4 regions of the Mesorhizobium sp. M0174 genome follow, and region 1 is predicted to be linked to each of the others. Evidence: predicted binding sites of a transcription regulator. Region 1 holds the regulator's gene; each other region holds the start of a gene.
The links. The regulator LexA, encoded in region 1, represses DNA repair genes until DNA is damaged. The targets are predictions, from matches to a motif close to TGTTCNNNNTGTGTTCNG.
Positions count from the first base shown of each region.

Region 2: dinB (DNA polymerase IV) is a predicted target of LexA. The motif match lies at 4,870-4,887, and genes of this name have one in related genera.
Region 3: dnaE (DNA polymerase III subunit alpha) is a predicted target of LexA. The motif match lies at 4,842-4,859, and genes of this name have one in related genera.
Region 4: NKJ13_RS13290 (helicase-related protein) is a predicted target of LexA. The motif match lies at 4,790-4,807, and genes of this name have one in related genera.

Region 1 is NZ_JAMYTB010000006.1:184,660-191,967, reverse strand. It holds gene moaC (cyclic pyranopterin monophosphate synthase MoaC) at 1-258, shown strand, start outside; gene NKJ13_RS15055 (molybdopterin molybdotransferase MoeA) at 258-1,463, shown strand; gene NKJ13_RS15050 (hormone-sensitive lipase) at 1,471-2,301, opposite strand; partial or broken gene kynU (kynureninase) at 2,400-3,643, opposite strand; gene lexA (transcriptional repressor LexA) at 4,092-4,826, shown strand; gene NKJ13_RS15035 (ComEC/Rec2 family competence protein) at 4,820-7,285, opposite strand.
Region 2 is NZ_JAMYTB010000022.1:21,390-28,697, forward strand. It holds gene NKJ13_RS26465 (hypothetical protein) at 1-97, shown strand, start outside; gene NKJ13_RS26470 (sulfite oxidase) at 236-1,393, opposite strand; gene NKJ13_RS26475 (FAD-dependent oxidoreductase) at 2,032-3,552, shown strand; gene dinB (DNA polymerase IV) at 3,579-4,817, opposite strand; gene NKJ13_RS26485 (GNAT family N-acetyltransferase) at 4,931-5,389, opposite strand; gene NKJ13_RS26490 (hypothetical protein) at 5,462-5,824, opposite strand; gene NKJ13_RS26495 (hypothetical protein) at 6,013-6,309, shown strand; gene NKJ13_RS26500 (XRE family transcriptional regulator) at 6,509-7,213, opposite strand; gene NKJ13_RS26505 (hypothetical protein) at 7,288-7,308, shown strand, end outside.
Region 3 is NZ_JAMYTB010000006.1:43-7,350, reverse strand. It holds gene NKJ13_RS14180 (methyltransferase) at 1-1,009, opposite strand, end outside; gene dnaE (DNA polymerase III subunit alpha) at 1,049-4,576, opposite strand; gene NKJ13_RS14170 (acetyl-CoA carboxylase biotin carboxylase subunit) at 4,998-7,010, opposite strand; partial or broken gene NKJ13_RS14165 (S-(hydroxymethyl)glutathione dehydrogenase) at 7,224-7,308, shown strand, end outside.
Region 4 is NZ_JAMYTB010000005.1:222,784-230,091, forward strand. It holds gene NKJ13_RS13270 (acetyl-CoA C-acetyltransferase) at 277-1,461, shown strand; gene phbB (acetoacetyl-CoA reductase) at 1,566-2,291, shown strand; gene NKJ13_RS13280 (FAD-dependent oxidoreductase) at 2,357-3,607, opposite strand; gene NKJ13_RS13285 (TetR/AcrR family transcriptional regulator) at 3,543-4,274, shown strand; gene NKJ13_RS13290 (helicase-related protein) at 4,975-7,308, shown strand, end outside.

The sequences.
Region 1 (7,308 bases):
CTGACCAGGATATCTGTCGATATCGAGCCGGACGCCGCACTGCCCGGCCTGAAGGTGACGGCTTTGACCCGCGTCACTGGCAAGACCGGCGTTGAAATGGAGGCCTTGAGTGCCGTCTCGGTCGCTTGCCTGACCATCTACGACATGGCCAAGGCGATCGACCGCGCCATGGTCATCTCCGGCATCAGGCTGGTTGAAAAGACCGGCGGTAAATCCGGCGACTACAAGATCACCGGGGCCACCGAGGCAGGCCGCTAATGGCGCTGGTCCCAGTTGCCGAGGCGCTCGAGCGCCTGCTGGACGGAGCAGTTGCACTGCCGGGCGAACGTGTCGCGCTGCTGGATGCCGCCGACCGCGTGCTGGCGGAGCCGGTTGTGGCGCTCCGCACCCAGCCGCCGTTCAACGCCTCCGCCATGGACGGCTATGCCGTGCGGGCGGCTGACATCGCGTCCCTACCCGCAAGGCTTTCGGTGATCGGCATAGCGCCGGCCGGACGCGGCTTTGCCGGAACGGTGCAGCAGCGGCAGGCCGTGCGCATCTTTACCGGCGCGCCGCTTCCCGAAGGCACCGACACTATCGTCATCCAGGAGAACGTCCGCGACCTCGGCGGCGGCAGCGTCGAAGTGACAGAGCCGACGGTGCAGGGGCGCAACATCCGCCGCCTTGGGCTCGATTTCGCCAAGGGCGATGTCCTGCTGCCCAAAGGCCGCCTGCTCGATTCGGCCGCCTTGTCGCTGGCGGCATCGGCCAATCACCCCGAGGTCGGCGTGGTCAAACGGCCGCTGGTCGCCATCATCGCCACCGGCGACGAATTGCTGCCGCCGGGCAGCGAGCTTGGCCCCGACCAGATCATCTCCTCTAACGCCTATGGTGTCGCTGCCGCCGCACAGTCGGTCGGTGCGCGGGCGCTCGACCTCGGTATCGCGCCGGACCGCAGGGAGGCGATCGCGGCATTGGTTGAAAAGGCCGTGAAGGCTGGCGCGAACGTCATCGTCACGCTGGGCGGTGCCTCGGTCGGCGACCACGACTTCGTCCATGACGTGCTGACCGGGCAAGGCATGACCCTCGATTTCTGGAAGATCGCCATGCGACCGGGCAAGCCGCTGATGTTCGGGCGGCTGGGCGACATTCGCTGCATCGGCCTGCCCGGCAACCCCGTGGCGAGCCTGGTCTGCGCTCAGCTCTTCCTGAAGCCGCTGCTGGCGCGGCTCGGCGGCCGCGCCTTTCAGCGGGATATCCGTCGGGCACGGCTCGGTGCTGCCATGCCGGCCAACGATCTCAGGCAAGATTATGTGCGGGCTGTTGTCACAGACGACGCCGGTGCGCTCGTGGCGACGCCGTTCGGCATCCAGGACTCCTCGATGCTGAAAATGCTGGCCGATGCCAACGGGCTGATCGTCCGCGCGCCGTTCGCGCCTGCTGCGGCGGCGGGCTCCCCCTGCGACGTGCTGATGCTACGCTGAACCTGCCTCACTCCGAGGTCAAGGTCCGGGTCAGCGGATGGTCTGGATCGGCCAAACCGTCGATGATGTTGAAATGATGCCGGTCGGGCTCGACCACGGAGCTGGTCGCGGCACCCAGGCCGATCCAGATGTTGGCCAGCAACGCGCTCTGGCGCAGGAATTCGGCGCGCTCGCCGCCGCCGGCCCAGCAGGTCAGGCGGGCCTTTTCCATCGGGCGCAGCAGCACCGGACTTTCGGCCTGCGCCTCGGCCTCATCGATCGCCAGCGTCTCGTTCATGCCGGTGCGCATGATCGGGCGCAAATCATGCACCCCCGAGATCGACACCACGTGACGAACGCGCCGGACCACTTCGGGCGCCAGCGGCGTTGTCCTGGTAACCATCCGGCTAACAAGATGGCCGCCGGCCGAGTGCCCGGTCAGCATCAGCGGCCCTGCGACCATCGCCGCCGCCTTGCCTATCGCCGCGCCGACTTCCTTGACGATGCTGCCAATGCGTATCTGCGGACAGAGCGTGTAGGACGGCATGGCAACTGCATAGCCGCGATCAACAGCGCCCGCGGCAAGATGTGACCAGAAACTCTTGTCGAATGCCATCCAGTAGCCGCCATGGACGAACACCACGACCCCCTTCGGCTTGGTGGCCGGCAGGAAAAGATCGAACCGGTTGCGTGGGTTATCGCCATAGGCCAGGTCGAGCCGCGCCCTGCCCTCGGTCGAAAGCGCCTCGCGGAAAACCTGCGCGGGCTCGACCCAGGCCGCCGGCCAGCGATCGCTGCCGGCTATGTTGGCGCCGTTGGCATAGGCGTTGTCCCAATCGGCAATATGACGTTCGAACACCCTGCGCCCTCCCTGGCAATATGGCCTTGCAACCTAGCCGCGAGCATCGCGCGGCGCATCATCGCCAGCCTCACGATTCCAGCTCTCGCATCAATCTCAGTGACAGCCGCCTTGATGGCGAAGCGCGCATCCTTCCACGCACCGGTGCGCAGGATGTCCTCAAGCACTTCGACGCCTGCCAGACATCGGCATAGCCGACATAGAGCGGGGTGAAGCCGAAGCGCATGGTCGATGGCGCGCGAAAATCGCCGATCACACCACGTTCGATCAGCGCGCGCATGATCTGGTAGCCATGCTCATGCATGAATGAAATCTGGCTGCCGCGTTTTTCCCCATCGCGCGTGCTTTCGAGCGTGAGGCCGTAAGTGCCGCACTTTGCCTCGACAAGCTCGATGAACAGATCGGCCAGTGCGATGCTCTTCTTGCGCACCGCAGTCATGTCGACATCGTCCCAGATGTCGAGCGCGCCCTTCAGCGTGCGCATCGAAAGGATCGGCTGGGTGCCGCACAGAAACCGGCGGATGCCGGTGCCGGCCGCATAGCCTGGCTCGAAGGCGAAGGGTCGTGCATGGCCCCACCAGCCGGTGAGCGGCTGCTGGATGTCGGAAAGATGCCGCTCAGCCGCATAGATGAAGGCAGGCGCGCCCGGGCCGCCATTCAGATATTTATAGGTGCAGCCAACGGCAAAATCGGCGTTTGCTTTGTCGAGCTCGACTGGCATCGCGCCAGCGGTGTGGCAGAGATCCCAGACGATCATCGCCCCGGCTTCCTGGGCCCTGCGCGTCAGAGCCGGCATGTCGCGCAGTTCGCCCGATTTGTAGTTGACGTGATTGACCAGCACCACGGCGGTGCGATCGTCGATCAGCTCCTCGATGGTCGGCGCGTCGACCCCCGAGAGGCGCAGCAGCGCATCTTTTCGCGTCGAAACCACACCCTCAGCCATGTAGAGGTCTGTCGGAAAACTATCGCCCTCGGCGACGATGGCCTGCCGCTCCGGTCGCATGGCCATGGCCGCGTGCAGCAGCTTGTAGATGTTGACCGACGTCGTGTCGCAGACCACCGTCTGGCCGACCGCGGCACCGATCAGGCGCCCGAGCTGGTCGCCAAGTTCAAGCGGCATGTTGAACCAGCGGGCCGTGTTCCATGCGCGGATGAGATCATGCGACCATTCTTCGGTCGCGGCCTTGCGCAATTCATCGAAGGCGGCACGTGAAGCAGCTCCTAGCGAATTGCCGTCGAGATAGATCACTCCTTGCGGCAACACAAAGCGGTCGCGCATCGCGCGCAGCGGATCCGCGGCATCCATCGCCTTTACGGCCACGAGATCGGGAATTCCCGTCATGATTTGCCTGCTCCCTCAAAAAATCCAACGCAACGCCGGACACGCATCAACTGTTCTTCCATTACCGGGTAGCGCGTAGCAAGGCTCCACCGGCGAGAAGCAGCCTGACCAGGCGGTGGAAACCTGGAGTTAGCCCGAGGTTGGCGTTTTGAGTTCGTTTCGTTCACGGTGCATTGACCAAACCGCACAGTCGATACGGGTTCAATTCCGTGCCCTTTGCCGACCGACGGCCGATGCCAGTGCCGCCTTCAAGGAGGCCAGAACGGCGCAAACGAAAGCAGAATCAAGGGGATGAGGCTCGCGGCGGTGAAAATACGGTACGCCGGTAGGGGACGTCGTTTGTTTCCCGAGCCTTAACGCATTCATTAAACTTTAAACAGTTGCGGAACACAACTGGAACAGATAGTGTCTGTTCTGGGTTTGTTTTCTGATTCTGTTGGGGGTCGCTATGCTGACACGCAAACAACACGAACTGCTTATGTTCATCCACGAAAGGTTGAAGGAAAGCGGTATCCCACCTTCCTTCGACGAGATGAAGGAAGCGCTCGACCTGGCTTCCAAATCCGGAATCCACCGACTGATTACGGCGCTGGAGGAGCGCGGCTTCATTCGCCGTTTGCCCAACCGGGCCCGTGCGCTGGAGGTACTACGCCTGCCTGACTCGATCGCCCCCGGCCTCAATGCGGCACGCAAGTTCTCGCCGAGTGTCATCCAGGGCAGTCTTGGGCAAGGTGCCCCTCGGCAGGGCAAGCCCACATCGTCGCGCGTCCCTGCAGCCGGCAATGACGACGATGTCGTCGCCGCCGTTTCGATCCCGGTAATGGGCCGCATCGCCGCCGGTGTGCCGATCGATGCTATCCAGCACCAGACGCATTCGATTTCGGTGCCGCCGGATATGATCATGGGCGGCGAGCATTATGCGCTCGAGGTCAAAGGCGATTCGATGATCGAGGCTGGCATTTTCGACGGCGACACGGTGATCATCCGCAACGCCGATACGGCGAGCCCCGGTGAGATCGTGGTGGCCTTGGTCGACGAGGAGGAAGCGACGCTGAAGCGGTTCCGCCGCAAGGGCGCCTCGATCGCCCTGGAGGCCGCCAATCCGGCCTACGAGACGCGCATCTTCGGACCAGACAGGGTCAAGGTGCAGGGCAAGCTCGTTGGGCTGATCCGCCGCTACTGAGTTGCGCCCTTGGTGCCGGCTTTTGGATTGTCGGCTCTGCGGTATGGCGGCAGGCCGCGCGCCGCGCGTGAAAATTTCCGCTGCACGTGCCAGGGCCGGTATGATTTTTCGACGGCGAAGCGGATTTCGGCGCGTGTTGCCGCTTGTGGATCGAAATAGACGGCCGCACTTCCCGCGCGCGCCAGTTGCCGTTTGGTGACGACGAGGACCAGCCGGTCGTAGTAGCAGGGATTATGGGCGGTGGCGTCGTCGATGACGATCAAGCTGGCGAAGGCGCAGGCTGGCCGTGCGGTATCGCGGTCCTTGGCTTGCGCAATGATCGCGCCGGATGGATGCCTGGCGAGGCAGAGACCGTCCGTGCAAATGAACGGCATGCCCGGCGGTAGGTCGGCCGGATCGGCAATGTCGAATTGCGGATCGTTCTTTCCAGGTGTTTCCGGCGCGACGATAGCCTCTGATGTGAGCGCGCGTTTCCAGTTGTCGATCGTGAACTCATTCGGGCGTGCCCGGTTGACGGCGAGCTCACCGCTGCCGATCGGCAGCGCGACCAGCCGTGCGTCCTCCGAGATCAATACGTCGGGTACGCGCGTCTGCGTTGTCGTTAGCAAGCCGGCGAGCGCAAAAGGAAGTGCCGCGAGCCGCAACCAGGTCGTCGCCATGCTGGCAATGACGAGGGCGATCGTCACCAAAAGGACAGATCTCAGCGAAATCAGTCCGACCGCATCGATCGGCGAGCGCTCGGAGATCCACCCGGACAGGGCGATCATCGCCGTCAGCCCTTTGCCCATCACGTATAGGAAAGGCCCATCCGCGCCGAACGGCATCGCCAGCGCACTGAGGACGGCGAAGGGCATGACGACCAGTGAGACGATGGGCATGATGGCCAGATTGGCGAACAGGCTGAGCGGCGCCACGCGCTGGAAATGCCATATGGCGAAAAGCGCCGTGGCGCTCCCTGCAATGATCGAGGTCATCGCCAGGCCGCCCATGCCCAGCAGGACCTTTCGCGTGGCGAGGCGTAGCGGCGACCGCCGCGGCGGCGGCGTGGTGGCCCTGCCGGCGCGGTAGTCGGACCAGCCGGCATAGGCGCCGACAAGGGCCGCCGTCGCGGCGAAGGACATCTGGAAGCTCGGACCGACCACCTCGTGCGGCGACACCACGATGACCGCGATGGCCGAGATCGCCAGGTTGCGCATGGTGAGCGCGGCCCGGTCGAACAGCACGGCGATAAGCATCACCGCCAGCATGATGAAGCTGCGTTCGGCCGCTACCACAATGCCGGAAAAGACGAGGTAGGCCGCAATCGAAAAAAGCGCGGCGGCTGCGGCATATTTCTTGACCGGCCGTCGCGATGAGAAGTCGGGAAACAGCGCAAAGGCGCCGCGTAGCAGCGCCATGATGGTGCCGGCGACCAACGCCATATGCAGCCCCGAGATGGAGATGATGTGGTAGATGCCTGTACGCCGCATCGCTTCGTTGATCTCCTCGGGAATGCCGGCGCGCACGCCAACGATCAGCGCAGCAGCAATCTCGCCCTCGGCGCCGCCGATGCGGCTGCGGATATGGTCGGCGATGGATTCGCGCGCGTCTTCGATCGCGGAAGAAAGCCGCGCGGCAAGCGGCATGCTGCCCGAAGCCACGACTTTCGGATTGCCGAGAAAGAAGCCGCTGCCGCCGATACCGGCGAAATAGCTGTCGAAGGAGAAATCATAGCTGTCGGGCCGCACCGGGCCGGTCGGCGGCAGCAGCCGCACATAGCCGGTGATCTCGGAACCAGCGGCCAGCTCAGCCGGTATCTTCATCGCCGAAATGCGGACCCGTTCCGGCATGTAGCGCAGCGTCGGCCTGGCGGTTGAGATCACATCGATTGTCAGTCTGATGCGGCCGCTCGCCATGGGCTCGTACGATACGACACGACCCGTCAGCCGCGTCGAGATTTCGGAACCGAGCATATGCGTCCCGACACGCCAGGTCTCGAACTTGGCGGCAAGCACGCCAAGCGCGCAGAGCAGCGCCACCATGAAGCACAGGCGGGTCCTGGGCCATGACCGCGAGATGACGGCACAAAGGGCCGCGAGGAGCACGATTGCGATCGGCTGCGGAAAGGCCGGCTCCACCGACAGCGCGAAATATACGACCACCCCGCATGCGAGGAACACCGGCACCAGCAGGAAGGCGACGCCACGGTCGAGTTCCAGGCCGGCTGCCGAGGTTACGCTGTTGCGGATGCGGGATGGTGACGGGAGGCGGAAACGCCGGCGTAGGCGCACGATGGGCTCGGACGCAGGCACCGGAACCGTTGCTGGGTCGCTGGCCGGCAGCGACGGAGCATCGAAGCGCGGAGCGGGCAGCAATGCCGATACCGGCAGGGCAGGCGGGGGAGCGGCAAACAGCAAGCGTTCGCTGACGCCGCTACCAGCGTCCTCGCCCTCGCCCGCACCACGGCCTCGCACAGCCATCGGGTCTGCCTCTTGCGCCCTCG
Region 2 (7,308 bases), on a different contig from region 1:
CGGGGAGCGGTATCGTCGCGAAGAGGATCTACGGCCCACAGCCGTCATGCTCGATATAGAGCGGCGCCAGCTTTCGGATCAGGCAGCCTCTTCCTAGTTGACCCAAACGCAATTGCCAGATGGCCGCAAGTTCTTAGAGCGGTTCCGGCTCTCCTGGAACCGGTAACCCACTCTAACTATTTGTTTTGCCGCATTTATGCGGACGCAAAATGATTCCATTTGGCTGCAAAATGCTCTAGCCGACACGCACGCGGCGCGTCACCTGGCCATTGCTCTCCCAGTATGTGTGTTTCTTGGCAATCAAGGGATCGTCCATCGCCGGTTGAATTTGTCCCGTGGTGCTGACCGCGCGCGAGGTCACCGTGTGTTCTCCAGGAGAGGGATTTGCCCAAGCCAGGGACCAAATTTTCCAGGCGTGCTCTGCCTCCTCACTGTGGTCAATGGTCGCTGGTGCCCAAGGCCCCTGGTCGATTTGAACTTCGACCCGGTCGATCGGCGCCCCCCAGGCTGCGCCAACGATGCGGTAATCCGAGTCTTTCCGGGTAACCTTCGCAGGCGCGGACTTTATCAGCGCTCGCCCGACTGACGTCTCGGCCCATACGGTCTCGCCGTTGTGGTCCTCCTCCCGGATGGTGACATAGTCACGGGCCATCAGAAGGCTCATGAACCGCGTATCGCGAACCTCGATGCGCTTTAGCCACTTGACGTTGGCGATCCCGTACCAGCCTGGCGCAATGAGCCGTACCGGGAAGCCATTGGGCGCCGGCAAGACGGCTCCATTCATTTCATAGCAGAGGAGATTATCGGGGTTCATCGCGTGGGCGAGCGACATGCTGCGAGCGAAGTTCTGCTGCATCTTGACGTCGCGTATTGCGACCTCGCCTTTGTCAGTACCGAAAAAGACGACCTCGATGCCCTTCTCCAGAACGCCGGCTTCCTCGAGGATCGGGGCGAGCGGCGTCCCAGCCCAGCGGGCATTGCCGATGCCGCCGGTGAAGAAGGGAAACCCGTGGTTGCCCGAGCATTCCACTGTGAAAACGACCTCCTGCCGCGGTCGTGCCCTGATGTCGGCGAGCGTCAATTTTAAGGGCTTGTTGACCAGGCCTCCGATCTCCATCGACCATGTCTTCTCGTCGATCGTTGGTCGGTTGAAATGCGAGATGCTGAAGAACTTGTCGTTTGGCGTTATCCAGCTATCCAAATCTTCCCAGACAAGCTGTTTCTGGATACCTACCGGATCGGGATTTTCGGTCGGCTGATCCAGCCATGGAATAACTTCCTCGCTCGGCCGTGTTGGAAAAGCGTAAGCCCGACGCGAGGTATAGAGAGCAGCAATTGCGGCAAGAGCCGCGCTTCCTTGAACAAGAAGTTCTCTGCGCTGAAAATCAGGCATGTTGTTTACCTCCCAGTTGATCGTTGATCCGGAACGGGCTGCAACGTGCCTTCGGCCGTAGCCTGATCACGGATAGGCGACACAATGTGAAGTCTGCCCATTCGGAAGTATCCGGATGGCTCAGACAATCACCGACGCAAGTCAGGCATGTGAAGCGTTGGACGAAACTCTGGCTCGCGTTTCGCATGCCAAGAGTGCGCCTTTGAGAAGGACGTGTCCACAACTTGGACGGGACATGATGATGATTGCGACATTCCATGCCGATTTTCGGTCCTGCCAAATCGTTGCTGCTCGGATCGCTGCCGAACGCCCGCTTCTGGGTCATTTCGGGACCTTCGTGGGTTCTCGTCGAACCGGTGTTTCCTGCCGGCCAGTGGGTTGGTCGGGCGGCCGGCATCGCCCTGGTCGCCTGGGGCGGCGCAACGCTTTGGTCTGACGACCAGGGCTGCCTCGAATGTCGCATTTGCAGGAAACGATCCCTCCTGACGCAAAGTGCATCGCACCGCCCAGCCAGGCCGGCTCACAACGCGTCGGGGCGGACCGGCGGTGACGTCAAGCTTACGCAGGCATTCAGGCGTCGAGGAACTTTGAATCTTGGCGTCCGTTTATCCGAATGTCGGGTATGAAGGGCTCCGCCAATGAATGTCAGCGATGAAAGGACTGTATCGCTTTGGGCGGCAACCGAAGTCGCGCCTGAGGCGGTTCCGCTCGAGCGGAGTGAACAGGTCGATGTCGTGGTCGTCGGATCTGGCATTGCCGGACTGTCGGTCGCCTACCAACTGGCCGTCGCCGGGCAAAAGGTGGCGGTGCTCGATCGCGGCCGGATCGGAAGCGGCATGACGGCACGCACCACCGCGCATCTGTCGTCGATCTGCGACGACTATTTTTCGGAACTGATCAAATTGCGCGGCGAGGAACTGGCGCGGATTTACTACCAAAGCCAGTCGGCGGCTATCGACCGTGTCCAATCGATCCAGGAAGCAGAGGGTATCGCGTGTGATTTCCGCCGCCTCGACGGCTTTCTGTTTCCGGCGTCAGGCAGAAGGGAATCCGTCATCGAGCGCGAACTGGGCGCCGCTCTGAAGATTGGTGTCGACGTCGAGAAAACCGCAGGCGTGTCGTTTGCAGGCTTTTCGGATACGCCCGTCCTTCGCTACGCCAATCAGGCGACATTTCACCCCCTCGAATATCTCCGCGGGCTGGCTGCGGGCATTCGCGCGCGCGGCGGCATGCTTTATGCGCAGACCATCGTCGACAAGGTCGCGGAGACCGACGGCGGCGTCCGCGTAAGCACGGTCTCGGGCTTTACCGTGTCTGCCAGATCGGCCGTTGTCGCCACTAATTCGCCGATCAACGATCGGGTCGCGCTCCACACCAAGCAAGCGCCGTATCGGACCTACGCGATGTCGTTCGAGATCGCGCGCGACGTTTTGCCGGATGCACTCTATTGGGACACGCTGGATCCCTATCACTACGTTCGCCTGCAGCCTGGTGAAGGCAAAACCGACTTTCTGATCGTCGGTGGTGAGGACCACAAGACAGGGCAGGCCGACGATGCCGACAACCGCTTCGCGGCCCTGGCGGACTGGATCAAAAAATTGGTGCCCGATATCGGCGCGGAAACCAATCGATGGTCCGGGCAGGTGATGGAGACCGTCGACTATGCCGGGTTCATCGGCCGCAATCCCGGCAACCGGCATGTCTTCGTGGTCACCGGCGATTCCGGTCAGGGCATCACCCATGGGGTTGTTGCCGGCCAATTGGTTTCCGACCTGATCCTGAAGGGGGAAAGCCCTTGGCGGGAACTTTACGAACCCTCCCGCAAGACGGTACGGGCGATCGGCGACTATTTGGCGGAGAATGCGACAGCGATCAGGAGTTTTGCCGAGTATGTCGCGCCTGGCGAAATCGATTCCGCCGATAAGCTGCGGCCGGGAGAGGGCGCCATCGTGCGCGAAGGGCTTACCAAAGTCGCGGCTTTTCGCGATGAGGACGGCACGCTCCACAAGCGCTCGGCCGCATGCACCCATGTCGGCTGCCACGTCCATTGGAACTCATTGGAACGCTGCTGGGACTGCCCCTGCCACGGCTCGCATTTTGCCGTCGACGGCACGGCTTTGAACGGGCCGGCCGTATCGCCCCTGGCTCCTGTCGGATAATTTTTTTTTCGCCCCCGCCGCGCAACTCACAATTCCTTCTCGGCCAGCTCCCGAAATGCGTCGGGAACCGACCGCTGTAGTCCGAGCGCGACCGAGGCGTAGCCGACCGCCTCCCAGCCGAAGCGGTCGCGGATCTTGTCGATGGCGCGATCCGCGATCCAGCGCGCCGCGTCCTTCCGGGTGCCGGGGCGGCGGCGGTCGTCGAGCCCGAGCGGCAGCTCCAGTTGCAGCCCGGCATGCTGCTCCAGATGCGATACGGCGATCGCCAGCAGCGAGATGGTCTTTTCGTGCGGATGGTCGATGAGCACCTTGCGCACCAGCGCCTCGGCGATTTCGGCCAGCATGGCGGTTGCCGAAATCGGCTGGTCGAGCGTGACCGAGCGCGTCACCGAGCGCAAATCGGCAAAGCGGACACGAACCGTCACCGTGCGGCCGGGCCGGGATTTCGCACGCAACCTGGTGGCGACCCTGTCGGCCAGATGCAGCAAAGCGGGGACGAAGACCTGCTCGTCGGCCGGTTTTCGGCCGAGCGCCGATTGCGCGCCGGCCGAGCGCGCCCGGCGCTGCGTCTCAAGCTTGCGCGGATCGCGGTTCCACGCCAGCGCATTCAGTTTCTCTCCCGCCGCCGGCCCGAGCAGGCGCTCCAGCGCGCCACTGTTGGTCTTCGCCAACTCGCCGATGGTGTTGACGCCGATACCGGCCAGCCGCTCCCTGGTGACGGGGCCGACGCCCCACATCAGCTCGACCGGCAGCTCATGGAGGAATTCCAGCTCGTGGCGCGGATCGACCACCACGAGCCCGTCGGGCTTGGCCACTTGTGAGGCGATCTTGGCCAGATGCTTGGTGCGGGCCACTCCGACCGAGATCGGCAGGCCGAGCTCGGCCCGCACGCGGCGGCGTATCTTGCCGGCGATCTCGGCCGGCGAGCCGAACAAATGGGTGCAGCCGGCGACGTCGGCAAAGGCCTCGTCGATCGAAATCCGCTCGACCACCGGCGTGAAATCGCCGAGCACCTTGATTGCCGCATCGCCCAGCCGCTGATAGTCCTTGAAATGGCCGCCGACGAAAATGAGTTGCGGGCAGAGTTCCCGCGCCCGCCGTCCCGGCATGCCGCCGCGCACGCCGAACGCCTTGGCCTCATAGGATGCGGCAAGCACTACCCCGCCGCCGACGGCAATCGGCTTGCCGCGCAAGGCCGGGTCGAGCAATTGTTCGACCGAGGCATAGAAGGCATCCAGATCCGCGTGGAGGATGTTGGCTTCCATCCGGCCCGTTCGCTCGCGGCGGCTCGAACGCCGCATTGTCTCGCGTTATGATAGGAACATAAAGAGAACATTGCGGGTGAATTGTCAAGCAGCGCGGAGGCCGCCGCCGCAACCTACAGCGCCATCTTGTAGCCGAGATGACTGGCGGTGAAACCGAGGCGCTCGTAAAAATCGTGCGCCTCCCGTCGACCTTTGTCCGTGGTGAGTTGGACGAAGTTGCAATTGCGCGAACGGCACGTTTCAATCGCCCATTCGACCATCAGTTTGCCGACGCCGCGCGAGCGCCATTGCCGGGCGACGCGAACGCCTTCGATCTGGCCGCGCCAGGCACCCTTCCTGGAGATACCCGGAAGGAAGGTGAGTTGCAGGGTCCCGACCACTTGCCCGGCCTCGACAGCCACGGCCAGCAACTGGTTGGGATCGGCATCGATTGCGCTGAAGGCATCGAGATAGGATGGCGCAAGCGGCGTGGATAGGTCTTCCCGGTCTGCGCCGAGCACATCGTCGGCAAGCATTGCAACGATCGCCGGCAGGTCGGGCGCCTGCGCGCGACGGAATTCGATCTCGCTCATCGCGCGAAGACATACGGTGCGACGTCGGCGATCGCAATATCCGTTTTGACTTGCAAGGGAAGGCCCGCGCCTTCAGGTGATCTCGAACGCCCAGAGGCGGTGGCCGTAGCGGCGGAAGAAGCGGGCGAAGAGGCGCTGCTGTCTGGCACGGGCGAGGTCGGCGGCGCGCCTTTCCTGCCGCCAGCGCGGCATGTTGCGGAACATCGCCAGGAAGCGGGCGGCGTCCTCGAGTGCCTCCTCGGCTGTCTGCGCCGGGCGGATCGCCGCCAGGAACAGAACGCGGCTCGGCTTCATCTGGTCAATCGCCACCTTGCGCTGGCGATGGCCCTGGCGTGCCTTGCGGATGCCGTCCTGGCGGATGGCCGCGAAAGCGGCAAGCATGGCCGGGCTGTCGCCGCTATAGCCGCAGGCATGGGCGAACTGGGCTGGGTTCATCGTCGCTCCCTTGCTGCCGGCCGGCCGCGGTTCCGTGGCTCGCGCCGATTCCAGCCCGCATGAGATATAAGCATAACTCAAATAATTGAACAAGTGAAACTTTCACGTTGATGTAAGCGGAACCGACTCGACTCCGCTCCAAAAACCGATAATGATGTGAACAAAGCAGGAACAACGATGGGGTGGCCATGGCATTGGCGGGCAAGGAAGCGACGATCGCCGATGTCGTCTCGATTGCCGTCGAGTGCATCGATTGCGGCCGCAACAGGTGGTGGAAGCCGGCCGAGCTCAAGCGGCATGGGGTGAGGCCGGAGACGCCGCTATCAGCGCTTTCGGGGCGCCTCATCTGCAAGGCCTGCCGTGCCGATGGCCTGCCGGGCGCCGCCGTTTCGATCCAGGCCGCCTTCATCGACGACCGGCAACGGGTGCGCGCCGAGGCGCGCCTGCTCAACGGTCGAGAGCCGGAGCAGTCGAGGCGGGCTTGAGGGGGGAACTTCCTTCTCCCCTTGTGGGAGAAGGTGGATCGGCGCGTAGCGCCGAGCCGGATGAGGGGTGCTGGAAGAAACTCGGCGTTAAAATATGGAACGATTTTAAAGCCTTACGTAGCGATCCGTCCGGCACCCCTCATCCGACCGAGCTTCGCTCGGCCACCTTCTCCCACAAGGGGAGAAGGGAAAACCCTCCTCAATACCCCAGCAGTTCCTTGAGCGGGATGACGCGGAAGACGTTTTTGATGGCGTAGCGGTTGAAGGTCAGCGTCTTGGGCGGATTGTACTGCTCGACGATCAACTCGGCGGCGGTGCGCTTGACCAGCTTCTTGATGAAGGCCTTGCCGTTTTGCTCGTTCTCTTCGGGCAGCGTCTCGATCACCACATGGTCGCCGGGCACGGCGTCGCGGCCGCCGCAATAGATCATCTCGCCGGGCTCGTAGCGCGGCACCATCGAATCGCTCAGCACGTGCAGCGCAAACACATTGCGCAGATGCCGGATCCCCGGCGGCCGCTGGACATAGCCGGCCGGTTGGCCGTTGAAGGTGAAGTCGCCATCGTCGCCGCCGACGGCGGTGCCGAGAAGCTGGATGTCCATCGGTCCGGCGGGCAGGGGGCCGGGATCGGTGACGATCTCGGCATCGGCGACCGGTCCAGCATCTTCGAGGAAGACGACCTCGCCCTTGCCGAGCGCCACCGGATCGACGCGCAGGAAAGCGGCGGTCTTCAAAAGGTTCTCGGTCTTGGGCAGGTTGCGCCCGGTCTCCCAATTGCCGACGGCAGCGACGTCGGTGTCGTTGTGCTCGGCAATGTGACGCATCACCAGGCCGCGCTGCTTGCGCGCCCGGCGGATCGCCGCTCCGACCTTGATCGACAGTGCAGTTTTCGCCATGGCTCCCATCTGAGACATAAGATTCGGTTTCGTCTATGCAAGAATCGCTTGCATTATGATTTGAGTTATGCTCTTATGCGGGCATGCACAAGTCGCTTCACCAG
Region 3 (7,308 bases), 180 kb from region 1:
AAACCGGCCTTGCCTCTACAACGCTGATGCGTGGCCCTGCCTGGATGATCTCGGTCACCTCGAAGCCACCCTTTGCCAGCAGCGACTTGAATTCATCGGCCGTCCGCTCCTGGCCATCGGGCGCGACCAGCATGTTGAGGTCGGAGAATTTGGCATTCGCCCCCTGATTGGGCGGCTCAAGCACGGCCTCAAAAACCAGCAACTTGCCGCCCGCACGGATCGCCTGGCGACAGTTTTGCAGGATCGCGACGTTGGTCTCGTCGTCCCAGTCATGCAAAATCCATTTGAGCAGCAGCGCGTCGGCCGCCACGGGCAGCTCGGCAAAGAAATCGCCTCCGACGATCTCACAGCGATCGGCGACACCTTTCGCCGCCAGCACCGAGGCGGCCGGCGCTACCACATGCGGCTGGTCGAAAAGGATGCCGCGGCTGCCCGGGGTCGCGGCCAGGACTTCGGCAAGCAGCGCGCCCTGGCCACCGCCGACGTCCATGATGACCGGAAACGACGAAAAATCATACGCCGCCAGGATGGCTGCCGCCACGCCGCGCGAATTCGCTGCCATGGCGCGATCGAAGATAGCGGACTCCTCTGGATGCTCTGCCCGGTATTCCCAGACGCCCTTGCCATGCGCGTGGCGAAATGCGTTCTTGCCGGTTTGGATGCTGTAGAGCAGTTCGCTCCACGCTTGCCGGTAATAGGGCCTTCCGACGAAGGCGGCCCAAGGTGCAGCGGAAAACTCAGCATCGGAGCGCAAGGCGGCGCCAAGCGGCGTTAGCGAGAACTGCCCGTCCTCTGCCTCGTGAAATATGCCGACCGCCGCAAGCGCCCGCAGCAACCGATAGAGCGCGCGCGGATGTGTGTCGGTCAGGCTTGCAAGATCTGCTGCCGAGCGCTTGCCGCCCTTGATGTGGTCGGCGATGCCGAGCGTCGCGGCGACCGAGATCGCCTGCGAGACGCGGTACCCGTTGACCATCCGTGTTAGTTCGAAAGCGGCTGCGCGTTCATCCATGGCGCCCCCCAATCGCCAAAACCCGAAGGTTTCGGTATCTTAAACCAGCTCCACTTCAACCACGCCCGGCACCGCGCGCATGGCTGACGCGATCTGAGGCGAGATACGATAACGACTGGGCAATTCGATCTCGACCTCCCCCTGGCCGTCGTCCTTTATCAGCACAAAGCTTACCTGTCCCTCGCCCTTGACGGCAAGCTGGCCGGCAAGCGTGCCGATCGGTGCTGCGTCGCGCACGAAGATGCGTAGCGCTTTCTGGACGCGGCTTGCCTCGTCTTCCAGCGACTGCACGGTCTGGATGCGCAGATTGACGCCTTCCGGCCTGTCCTCGGCCGAAACGGTGATGACCACCGAGCGGCCGGGCTCGAGCAGGTCGCGATATTGCGCCAGTCCCTCGGAAAACAGCACCGCTTCATACTGGCCGGACGTGTCGGAAAACTGCACGACGCCCATCTTGTTGCCGGTGCGCGTCTTGCGTTCCTGCTTGGTGGTCACCGTCCCGGCGAGCCGGCCGGCGGCCGCACCGCGTTTGACGGCGGCCGAGAATTCGGCCCAGGTCTGCACCCGCATTTTCTGCAGCGCCGCCTTGTATTCGTCGAGCGGATGCGCCGAGAGATAGAACCCGACCACCTGGAATTCACGGTGCAGGCGGTCGGCGGCGAGCCAGGGGTCGGTCGCCGGCAAGTTGAGTGCCTGCGACTGTGCGCCCAGCGAGGCGCCAAAGATGTCGTGCTGGCCGGTGACGGCATTCTGCTGCGCCAAGGACGCCAGCCCCATCATCCGCTCGACGCCGGCCATCATCGCCGCCCGGTCGAGACCGAAGCAGTCGAGCGCGCCGGCCATGATCAGGCTCTCGAAGACGCGTTTGCCGACGATCTTCGGATCGACCCTTTCGCAGAAATCGGCGAGGCTCTTGAACGGTTTTTCGCCGCGCGTGGCGACGATGTGCTCGACTGCGGCGTCGCCGACGCCCTTGAGCGCGGCCAGCGAATAGAAGATGCGATTCTCGCCGACCTCGAAATCCCGGAACGACGTCATCACCGACGGCGCCACCACTTCGATGCCGAGGCGCAGCGCATCCTGGCGGAAATCGGCGAGCTTGTCCGTATTGCCCATGTCGAGCGTCATCGATGCCGCCAGGAATTCGACGGGGTAATGCGCCTTCAGATAGGCGGTCTGGTAAGAGACGACGGCATAGGCGGCGGCATGCGATTTGTTGAAACCGTAGTCGGCAAACTTTGCCAGCAGGTCGAAGATGAAGTCGGCTTGCGGCTTGCCGACGCCGCGCTCGACCGCGCCCGAAACAAAGCGCTCGCGCTGCTTGTCCATCTCGGCGCGGATCTTCTTGCCCATGGCGCGGCGCAGCAGATCGGCTTCGCCCAGCGAATAGCCGGAGAGCTCCTGCGCAATCTGCATCACTTGTTCCTGGTAGACGATGACGCCTTGCGTCTCCTTGACGAGATGGTCGATCTTCGGGTGGATCGACGCCATCTCCTCCTCGCCGTGCTTTCTGGCGTTGTAGGTCGGGATGTTCTCCATCGGTCCCGGCCGGTAGAGCGCAACCAGCGCGATGATGTCCTCGATACAGTCGGGCCGCATGCCGATCAGCGCCTTGCGCATGCCGGCACTTTCCACCTGGAACACGCCGACCACTTCGCCGCGCGACAGCATGGCGTAGGTTTCCGGGTCGTCGAGCGGAATGTGGGCGAGATCGATCTCGATGCCGCGGCGGCGGATCAGCTTGACCGCCCTGTCCAGCACGGTCAGCGTCTTCAGGCCAAGGAAGTCGAACTTCACCAGCCCGGCCTGCTCGACATACTTCATGTTGAACTGGGTGACCGGCATGTCCGAGCGCGGATCGCGGTACATCGGCACCAGTTCTGACAGCGGCCGGTCGCCGATGACGATGCCGGCGGCATGAGTCGAGGCGTGACGGTACAGACCTTCCAGCTTCTGCGCCGTGTCGAGCAGCGTCTGTACGATCGGCTCGCGCTCGGCCTCCTCGGCAAAGCGCGGCTCGTTGGCGATGGCGTCGGCGAGCTTGACCGGATTGGCCGGGTTCGACGGCACCATCTTGCTCAGCTTGTCGACCTGTCCGTAAGGCATCTGCAGCACGCGGCCGACGTCGCGCAGCACGGCGCGCGCCTGCAGGGTACCGAAGGTGATGATCTGGCCGACCTGGTCGCGGCCGTATTTCTGCTGGACGTAGCGGATGACCTCCTCGCGCCGGTCCTGGCAGAAGTCGATGTCGAAGTCGGGCATCGACACGCGATCGGGATTGAGGAAGCGCTCGAACAGCAGCGAAAAACGCAGCGGATCGATGTCGGTGATGGTCGTCGAATACGCGACCAGCGAGCCGGCGCCTGATCCGCGGCCCGGGCCGACCGGAATGCCTTGCGCCTTGGCCCATTTGATGAAGTCGGCAACGATCAGGAAATAGCCGGGATATTTCATCTTCTCGATGACCCCGAGCTCGAAATCCAGCCTCTCGCGATATTGCTCGACTGTATAGCCGGGCGTCGGCCCGTGCGCCGCCAGCCGCGCCGCCAGCCCTTCATGCGCCTGCCTGGCAAGCTCCTGCGCCTCCGCCTTGACCGCCGCATCGGCATCGGCGACATCGCGGCCGGCAAAGCGCGGCAGGATCGGGTTTCGTGTCTGCGGATAGTAGGAGCAGCGCAGTGCGATCTCGACGGTGTTGTCGATCGCTTCCGGCAGGTCGGCGAACAGCCTCGCCATGTCGGCCTGGCTTCTCAGGAAATTGTCGGGCGACAGGCGGCGGCGATTATCGGCCGCAACCACGGAACCTTCGGCGATGGCGATCAGGGCGTCATGGGCCTCATAGTCTTCACGAGAGAAGAAAAACGCTTCGTTGGTGGCAACCAGCGGCAGATCGTGGCGGTAGGCGAGATCGACCGACGACTGCTCGATCGCGCGGTCGTAGCCGGAGACCCGTTCCAGTTCGACATAGAGCCGGTCGCCGAACAGACCCTTGAGCGCCAGCAGCCGGGTCTCGGCGAGTTCACGGCGGTCCTCTTTCAAGGCATTGCCGATCGGACCGCGCGGCCCGCCGGTAAGGCAGATCAGACCGTCGGAATTTCTCTGCAGCATCTCGCTCGTCAGATGCACCGCCTCGCCGGGCGGTGTCTCAAGGTAGACGCGGCTGACCAGCCTGACCAGATTGCCGTAGCCGGCCTCGGTGGCGGCGATCAGGACCACCGGCCGCATCTCCGGCCCCTGCCGCCTGCGGTCGCGCTGGCTGTCGTTCGCCTCACCGGAAAAGGCGAGGTCGATCTGGCAGCCGATGATCGGCTGTATGCCGTCCTTCACTGCCTTTTGCGCGAATTCCAGCGCACCGAACAGGTTGTTGGTGTCGGTGACGGCGATTGCCGGGCATTCGTCCTGCACCGCATGGCCGACGATCTTGCCGAGCTGCAAGGCACCTTCGAGTAGCGAATAGGCCGAATGCACGCGCAGATGAATGAACCGACGCGCCTCCGCCTCTGCCCGCGATGCCTTTGCATAGGCCTCGCGCAGCAAGGGATCGCGTGGAAGTCTCTCATCCGCCATGGTTTTTTCGCGCCGCCTCACAGGGACTCAGTCGATCAAGATGTATTGTCCGGCAGCAGATAACATGAGTCCAGCAGAAGCGATTGGAGCTTTGGACGTTTAGAGCAACCGCCGAAGCTGCCGATCTCCCCCCTCGTGGGGGAGATGTCCGGCAGGACAGAGAGGGGCGCAGTCCCGCCAACCTCAGGCCGGAAACACAAAACCCGCCACAGCGGGCGGGTGTTGGGGCCATTTAGCACCATATCCAAATTAGTAGCATAGCTGCCGGCACAAAGCAAGAACAAAATACGTTGTGAGGGCAAAAAAAGCGAATTCCGCACGCCCCTCGCCTTGTCCCTCCTCAAGCGAGCGTGCTCAACCAATTGCAGGATCGCGTTCCTTCGCTCCCCTTTGTCCCACCAACCTCAAGCAGATTACAGCCTCACGCGAATTCCATGATCACCGCATCGACGGCAAGGCTGTCGCCGGGCTTGGCGTTGAGCTTCGAGACGATGAGGTCGCGCTCGGCGCGCAGCACGTTCTCCATCTTCATCGCTTCGACCACGGCAAGCGTCTCGCCGGCCTTGACCTCCTGCCCCTCGGCAACGGCGATCGACACGACGAGGCCGGGCATCGGGCAAAGCAGCATCTTCGAGGTATCCGGCGCCACTTTTTCCGGCATCAGCCTTTCGAGCTCGGCAGTGCGCGGCAGCATGGCGCGGGCTGTCACCGAGATGCCTTTCCAGGCGATGCGGAACCCGTTCAGCACCGGCCTGACCTGCGCCGCGACCTTGCGGCCGCCGACCGTGCCGCGCCAGATGAGATCGCCCGGCCGCCAGTCGGATGCCACGGTCAGTGCCTTGCCACCGTCGATTGTGAGGTCGAGCTCCATCGGAATGGAAATCATCCCTTCGACGATGGCAACCGAAAGATAATCCCGGCCGATCTTCACCACCCAGTCGCGTTTCAAGGCGCCCGAATGCGGCGCCAGCCGCCCGCCCAGCCGGTCGAGCCGGTCGCGGCGCAGCAGTTCGACCGCGGTTGCGATCGCGGCCAGCACCGCGTTTTCTTCGCTGTTCGGCACAATGGGCGCGAAGCCGTCGGGATACTCCTCGGCGATGAACGCCGTCGATAGCCGCCCTTCCCGCCAGCGCGGATGCTGCATCAGCGCCGCCAGGAACGGTATGTTGTGCTCGATGCCGTCGACGACGAAACTGTCCAGCGCTTCCGACATCGCATCAATCGCCGCCAGCCGCGTCGGCGCCCAGGTGCACAACTTGGCGACCATCGGGTCGTAGAACATCGAGATTTCCGAGCCCTCGGTAACGCCGGTATCGTTGCGGATGACGATTTCGCCGAATTTTCCCTCTTTCGGCGGCCGGTATTTCGTCAGCCTGCCGATCGACGGCAGAAAGTTGCGATACGGATCTTCGGCATAGAGGCGGCTTTCCACCGCCCAGCCGTTCAGCTTGACGTCGCTCTGCTTGATGGCGAGCTTTTCGCCTGCCGCCACGCGGATCATCTGCTCGACCAGGTCGATGCCGGTGATGAGCTCCGTCACCGGATGCTCGACCTGCAGCCGCGTGTTCATTTCCAGAAAATAGAAGTTCTTGTCGCTGTCGACGATGAACTCGACCGTGCCGGCGCTCTGGTAGTCGACGGCCTTGGCCAGCGCCACCGACTGCTCGCCCATGGCTTTGCGGGTCTTGGCGTCGAGGAACGGCGACGGCGCCTCCTCCACGACCTTCTGGTTGCGGCGCTGAATCGAGCATTCGCGCTCGCCGAGATAGAGCGTGTTGCCATGCGCGTCGGCGAGCACCTGGATTTCGATATGGCGCGGATCGACGATGAACTTTTCGATGAAGACGCGGTCATCGCCGAACGAGCTTTTGGCCTCCGACCGCGCCCGGTCGAAGCCGTCGCGCACCTCTGCCTTGCTCCAGGCGATGCGCATGCCCTTGCCACCGCCGCCGGCCGAAGCCTTGATCATCACGGGATAGCTGATTTCGCCGGCTATTCTTTCCGCATGGGCGGCGTTCTCGACGACGCCGAGCCAGCCGGGCACCGTCGACACCTTGGCCGTATTGGCGAACTTCTTCGATTCGATCTTGTCGCCCATCGCCTTGATGGCCTTAGGCTTCGGGCCAATAAAGACGATGCCTTCCTGCTCCAACGCTTCGCAGAAGGATGCCCGCTCGGACAGGAAACCGTAGCCGGGATGCACGGCCTCTGCTCCTGTGGCCTTGCAGGCGGCGATGATCTTTTCCGGGACCAGATAACTTTGCGCGGCCGGCGAAGGCCCGATATGCACCGCCTCGTCGGCCATTTCGACATGCACGGCGTCGCGGTCGGCATCGGAATAGACCGCGACGGTGACGATGCCCATCTTGCGCGCCGTCTTGATCACGCGGCAGGCGATCTCGCCACGGTTGGCGACCAGGATCTTTGTGAACATGCAGGCCTCGTCCCTCGGCTGCCCTTTTTTTACGGGCTTCCCGTTTTATGGGCTTCAGAAGGGCGGTCAAGGCAAAGTCGGAGCCTATCCCGCATGCAGATCGGCGGGCGCTGACGAAAATCCGGGGTCGGAACGTCGCTTCGTGCATAGCGCGAAGCTGAATGGTAAGTTAAATCTAACTTGGATTGCAGACTGTCTTGGGAGGATTGCCTGATGAAAACGCGCGCCGCTGTTGCCGTCGCCGCCGGAAAGCCGCTGGAGATCATGGAGGTCGACCTCGAGGGTCCTCGCGATGGCG
Region 4 (7,308 bases), on a different contig from region 1:
GCATCCTCCCCGGACACCGGGCAGCTTAAGTAAGCCGCCGGTAACGATTGCGCCTTTTTAAAGGATATGCGCAAAAGCGTCATGAATCCAAGCAGTTTGTGCAGTGCGGGAACATTTTATGCTGCGCAGCACGGACGGGCCGCCGTTGCAGCGACGTGCTGCATGCTTGCGGCAGTCGGACGCCATGCCCATTTCGGGTTTGACTCGGGTTGTGGAAAGGGCAAGAAAAGTCCCCGACGGCACCCGAAATCGTTCCCCGAAAGCCTGGAGAAGAACATGTCCGCTTCCAACGCCATCGTTGTCGCCAGTGCAGCGCGCACGCCTGTCGGCTCCTTCAACGGCGCCTTCGCCAACACGCCAGCCCATGAATTGGGTGCGGTCGCCGTCAGGGAAGCGCTTGTCCGTGCCGGCGTCGAGGGCAAGGAGGTGGACGAGGTCATTCTCGGCCAGATCCTGACCGCGGCCCAAGGGCAGAACCCGGCGCGGCAGGCGGCTATGGCCGCCGGCGTGCCGCAGGAGGCTACCTCCTGGGGCCTGAACCAGCTCTGCGGCTCGGGCTTGCGCGCCATCGCGCTCGGCATGCAGCAGATCGCCCAGGGCGACGCGAGGATCATCGTTGCCGGCGGCCAGGAATCGATGTCGATGGCTCCGCATGCGCAACATCTGCGCGGTGGCGTCAAGATGGGCGACTTCAAGCTGATCGACACCATGATCAAGGACGGCCTGACCGATGCGTTCTACGGCTATCATATGGGCAACACCGCGGAGAACGTCGCTCGCCAGTTCCAGATCACCCGCGACGACCAGGACCAGTTCGCACTGGCTTCCCAGAACAAGGCCGAGGCCGCGCAGAAAGCCGGAAAATTCAAGGACGAGATAGTTGCCTTCACAGTCAAGGGCAGGAAGGGCGACACCGTAGTCGACCAGGATGAATACATCCGCCACGGCGCGACAATCGATGCCATGACCAAGCTCAAGCCGGCCTTCGACAAGGAAGGCACGGTGACGGCAGCTAATGCCTCCGGCATCAACGACGGCGCCGCAGCTGTGGTGCTGATGACCGAAGCGGAAGCCGCAAGGCGCGGCATCACACCTCTGGTGCGTATCGTTTCCTGGGCGACCGCCGGCGTCGACCCGCAGATCATGGGGACGGGACCGATCCCCTCTTCGCGCAAGGCGCTGGCCAAGGCCGGCTGGTCGGTCGGCGACCTCGATCTGGTCGAAGCCAACGAGGCCTTCGCCGCGCAGGCCTGCGCCGTCAACAAGGACATGGGCTGGGACCCGGCGATCGTCAACGTCAATGGCGGCGCCATCGCCATCGGCCATCCGGTCGGTGCCTCGGGCGCCCGCATCTTCAACACGCTGGTCTACGAGATGCGCCGCAGAAGTGCCAAGAAAGGTCTTGCCACGCTGTGCATCGGCGGCGGTATGGGCGTTGCCATGTGCGTGGAAGCATTGTGATGAGATAGGCGATACGAGTAGGATGCTGGTGCAAAGCGAGTAGGGAATAGAGGGCAAACCCCACCGCTTCAACGCGCAGCCATCTGCATTTCCCGGGAGGACACATGACAAAGGTTGCAATCGTCACAGGCGGGTCGCGCGGCATCGGCGCGGCGATATCGGTCGCCTTGAAGAGCGCCGGCTATTCGGTGGCCGCAAACTACGCGGGCAACGAGGATGCGGCGGCAAAGTTCAAGGCAGCGACCGGCATCCCGGTCTATAAATGGTCGGTCGCCGACTATGAAGCCTGCACTGCCGGCATCAAACAGATAGAGGCCGATCTCGGTCCCGTCTCGGTGCTGGTCAACAATGCCGGCATCACCCGCGACGCGATGTTCCACAAGATGACGCGCGAGCAATGGAAAGAGGTCCTCGACACCAATCTTTCCGGCGTCTTCAACATGACGCATCCGTTGTGGGGTGGAATGCGCGACCGCAAGTTCGGCCGCATCATCACCATCTCCTCGATCAACGGCCAGAAAGGCCAGGTCGGCCAGGTCAATTATTCGGCTTCGAAGGCCGGCGACATCGGCTTCACCAAGGCACTGGCCCAGGAAGGCGCGCGCGCCGGCATCACCGTCAACGTCATCTGCCCCGGCTATATCGCCACCGAGATGGTCAAGGCGATGGACGAGAAGGTGCTCAACGAGCGTGTCATCCCGCACATCCCGGTCGGCCGTCTCGGCGAGCCGGAGGAGATCGCGCGCTGCGTCGTCTTCCTCGCATCTGACGACGCCGGTTTCATCACCGGCTCGACCATTTCAGCCAATGGCGGCCAGTACATTAGCTGAGGCTTGGGATGTCGCGGATGCCCCCGTACCGGCCCGACGGCAGGTACGGGCAGATAACCGGGCTGTCACGCGGCAAGCTTCAGCGCTGGGCTGGCTTCAGGCTGGGTTCGGGTAATTGAACCTGCCTTGCACGCGGGTGCCGGCAGACGGGCAAGCGGCGCCCGACTGAGGCCCGACAGCTTCAATGCGATGCGGCGCTTCAGGAATGGTGTGAGGTTCAGCACCGACAGCACGAGGTTGCGAACGAACCGCTTCACCGGACTGCGGGCAAGCGCCATGCCGGTCATCATGCCAGCCAGGTCAAGCACCTCTTGGGCTGCCGGGCGTCGCAGCGTTTCATAGAGTTCGAGCTCCGCTTCGGGGCGCACGCCGTTCACCACGTCGCCAAGCAATTGGCCAAGCACGACCGCGTCGACGATGCCGGTATTCATGCCTTGCCCTCCCGCCGGACTGTGCACGTGCGCGGCATCGCCCATCAGGAACAACCGGCCCTTGCGGTATGACCGGACCAGGCGGTGATGCACGCGAAACCGCGAGCTCCACGACAGGTCGAGCACGCGGGTTCTTTCTTTGGTCGGCCCACGGCTGTCGAGCAGCACCTGTATGTCTGCGACTGCGGGTTTTTCCGGTGCATCGTCCATTGTCGCGACGACGCGGTACGATCCGTCTGGGAGCGGCGCCACCACCACCAGTCCGGCTGGCGCAAAGAACAGCGACACTTCGGTTGGCCCAACCGGCCAGTCGAGACGAACGTCGGCGAGAACGAACGACGCCTCATAGGCCGCGCCGTCGAACTCTATGCTGGCCGAGTTGCGCACCAGGCTGTGCATGCCGTCGCCGCCAACGACGTAACGTGTCGATATGATCTTCTCGCGGCCGTTTTCGACCACCGTCACGCGCGCACCGTCAGTGTCCTGAAGCACCGCTTTGGCCTCGACCATGCGGTGGATCACGCCGCCCAGGGCCGTAATCCGCTCGGCAAACACCTGCTCGGTGAGATTCTGAGGCAGCATCATCAGATAGGGATGCCTCGACGGAAGCTTTCCGAAATCGAGCTTGAGCAGTGCCCGGCTGCGATCTCGGATGGCGAAATTCTGCAGCTTCAGGGCAAGTTCGCTCAGCCGCTGCGTGACGCCCAGAGGCTCCAGCGCTTCCAGCGTCTGAGCGTGGATGACGCCGGCCCGCGAGGTCTGAAGGCCCTCCCCAAGCCTGTCGATCAGAACATGGTCGACCCCGGCCTGGTGCAGCACGATGGACAGCGCCAAGCCGGTCGGGCCGGCGCCGATAATCAGGACTTCCGTTGTATCTGGCAACATTTTCTCTCTCCATTTATCAACACATGTTGACTTTCTAGTCGAAGCCATTGCATTTGTCAACAACCGTTGGCATAGGGATTTCATGAGCGAGAATCAGCAGAAGAAAACCAGCAAGTCGGACCGCACCCGCGCCCAGATCCTCGAAGCCGCGAGGCTGCTGTTCGCCAGGCACGGCTATGACGGCGCCTCCATCCGCGACGTCGCGGCCCACGCCTCGATCGATCCGGCCATGGTGATCCGCTATTTCCGCAGCAAGGACGAGCTATTCGCCAGAGCGGCGGTCGTCGACCTGAGATTGCCGGCACTGCGGGTGATCGATCGAACCGCCATCGGCAAGACACTGATCAGGCGATTTCTCGAAATCTGGGAAGATCCGGCCAACGGTACCGGCATGGCAATTCTGCTGCGGTCGGCGACGTCGAACGAATTCGCCGCCGAAAAGTTGCGCGATGTATTTGCCAACCAGGTGAGGCCACTGGTTGCGGCGGTCGCTGATCCCGCCGATGCGGGCCGGCGGGCCGGGCTCATTTCCAGCCAGCTGCTGGGTTTGGCGATGTGCCGTTACCTGCTGCGCCTACCACCGGTCGTCGCCCTGTCTCACGAAGAAATCATCCAGACCGTCGGCCCTACATTGCAGCGCTATGCCGTCGGAGAGGATGTGCCTTGAACAAGCCGTTCAGCGTGGGGCCGAGTCTGAGCCTCATGCGGCAAGTGCGCCGACCGATGGCCATGACGCCGGTGTGTGCCGAACCAGCACGCAAAGGTTAATGGCCGCTGCGCAGCCTGTGCACAATCCGTCCCGCAGCCTGTGGATTCTCGGTGGAGAAGCTGTTCACAACACAACATGTTGCGGTGAACAAACCAAGAAACTTCAGCTATCGCTGATTCGTCGCCGATTCGTTCCGGCTTTGAGCGGAGGGTTAACGGCGAGAGCTGAAAACACCTGCGAAATGATTAAAGCGCGTTAGGAAACATCAATAGTTTCATAATGTTGTGCGAAGCAGATTGGCCAGCCACGACCATTCACCGGCAAAGGTTAACGGACGTGCTCGCTTGGATGATGCTTGCATGAATCGGGCCAGTTTCCGTGATTCAGCATGTGGTGAGATACGCCGGCAGAAAACCCAGATGTAGCCGTGAACAAAACCTGAATCAGCGCGAGTCAGTGATTCGTCGCTGATTCGTTCCAGACTCGTTCCAACTGTTAATCGGGAACAGATTTTCTGGCTTTGAACCAACCAATCGGCCTGCCCTCGGCATATTCCGCTTTCGCTTCGCGCCCGAAATCCCTATGTGTCGCCTGTCATACGCGGCCAATATGGGCGCGCTCCCGACAATGCGAGGCAGAGAGCCTTATTTCCAGGCCGATGAACATCCATCCGAAACACACTGAACCGCTGATCCTGTCGGGTCGAGACGTGACGGCCGTGCTCGGCCCGACCAACACCGGCAAGACCCATCTCGCTATCGAGCGCATGGTGGCGCATGAAAGCGGCGTCATCGGCCTGCCGCTCAGGCTGCTTGCCCGCGAGGTCTATACGCGCGTCTGCGAGAAGGTCGGCGCCCATAAGGTTGCGCTCATCACCGGCGAGGAAAAGATCCAGCCGGCTGGCGCGAAATACTCGGTCTGCACCGTGGAAGCGATGCCGCGCGAGACCGACGCCGCCTTCGTTGCCATCGACGAGGTCCAGCTCGCCGGCGATCTCGAACGCGGACACATCTTTACCGATCGCATCCTGCATCTGCGCGGCCGGCAGGAGACGCTGCTGCTGGGCGCGGCCACCATGCACGGCATCCTGCAGCGCCTGCTGCGGGGCGTGTCGGTGGTGACCCGGCCACGCCTGTCGCACCTTGCCTATGCCGGCTCGAAGAAGCTGACCCGCCTGCCGCGGCGCACGGCGATCGTCGCCTTTTCGGCCGACGAGGTCTATGCCATCGCCGAGCTGATCCGCCGCCAGCAGGGCGGTGCCGCCGTCGTGCTCGGCGCACTCAGCCCGCGCACCCGCAACGCCCAGGTGGCGCTGTTCCAGTCGGGCGACGTCGACTACCTCGTCGCCACCGACGCCATCGGCATGGGCCTCAACCTCGACCTCGACCACGTCGCCTTCGCCCAGAACCGTAAATTCGACGGCTACCAGTACCGCAACCTGACGGCGGCCGAGCTCGGCCAGATTGCCGGCCGCGCCGGCCGGCATCTGCGCGACGGCACCTTCGGCGTCACCGGCCAGGTCGATCCGCTGGATGATGAACTGGTCAACAAAATCGAGGCGCATGATTTCGACCCGGTGAAAGTACTGCAGTGGCGCACCGCGCATTTCGATTTCGCCAACCTCGATGCGCTGAAGCGCTCGATTGAGACCAACGCCCCGGTCGAAGGCCTGACGCGGGCGCTGCCGGCAGTAGACGCGCAGGCGCTCGAGCATCTGTCGCGCGACGAGGACGTGCGGGCACTCACCACCGATGCCAGGCGCGTGGCGCTGCTGTGGGAAGCCTGCGCGCTGCCCGACTACAGGAAGATCGCGCCGGCCCAGCACGCCGACTTGATCGCCTCCATCTACATGGACCTTGCCAGGCACGGCCATGTCGACGAGAACTACATGGCCGAGCAGGTGCGCCGTGCCGACACCACCGAAGGCGACATCGACACGCTGTCGCACAGGATTGCCCAGATCCGCACATGGACCTTCGTTTCCAACCGGCCCGGCTGGCTGGCCGATCGGGCACACTGGCAGGAAAAGACGCGCGAAATCGAAGACAGATTGTCGGATGCGCTGCATGAGCGGTTGACGAAACGTTTTGTAGACCGCAGGACTTCCGTCCTCATGCGGCGCCTTAGAGAAAACACGATGCCTGAAGCCGAAATCAGCCCAACCGGAACCGTCCTCGTCGAAGGCCATCACGTCGGCGAGTTGCAAGGTTTCCGCTTCACCGCCGACCAGAGCGCCGGCGGCGAGGATGCCAAGGCGGTGCGGGCGGCGGCGCAGAAGGCGCTTGCCGCCGAGTTCGAGGCGCGGGCCGAGCGCTTCGGCGCCTCGGCCAATGGCGACATCGCGCTGGGTTCGGATGGCACGCTTCGCTGGATCGGCGCGCCGATCGGCACGCTGGTCGCCGGCGAAGACGCTTTGAAGCCGCGTCTGGTTCTGCTGGCCGACGAGCAACTCACCGGCCCGGCCCGCGACAAGGTTGCGGCGCGCGCCGAGCGCTTCGTCAATTTCCAGATCGAATCCCTGCTGAAGCCGCTGGTCGACCTCAAGAATGCCGAGCAGATCACCGGCATCGGCCGCGGCATTGCTTTCCAGCTCGTCGAGCATTTCGGCCTCATCAACCGTCGCGATATCGCCGACGAGATGAAATCCCTCGACCAGGAAGGCCGCGCGGCGCTTCGCCGTCTCGGCGTGCGCTTCGGCGCCTACCATGTCTTCGTGCCGGCGCTGATCAAACCGGCGCCGGCCGGGCTGATAACGCTGCTGTGGGCGCTGAGAAACGACGGCAAGGACAAGCCCGGTTTCGGCGATGTCGTTCACGCACTGGCCTCCGGCCGCACCTCGGTGGTCATCGATCCGACCTTCGACAAGACCTTCTACAAGCTTGCCGGCTACCGCAATCTTGGCCGGCGTGCTGTACGCGTCGATATTCTCGAACGGCTGGCCGACCTGATCCGGCCGGCGACCAACTGGAAGCCGGGCCTCGGGCCTCGCCCC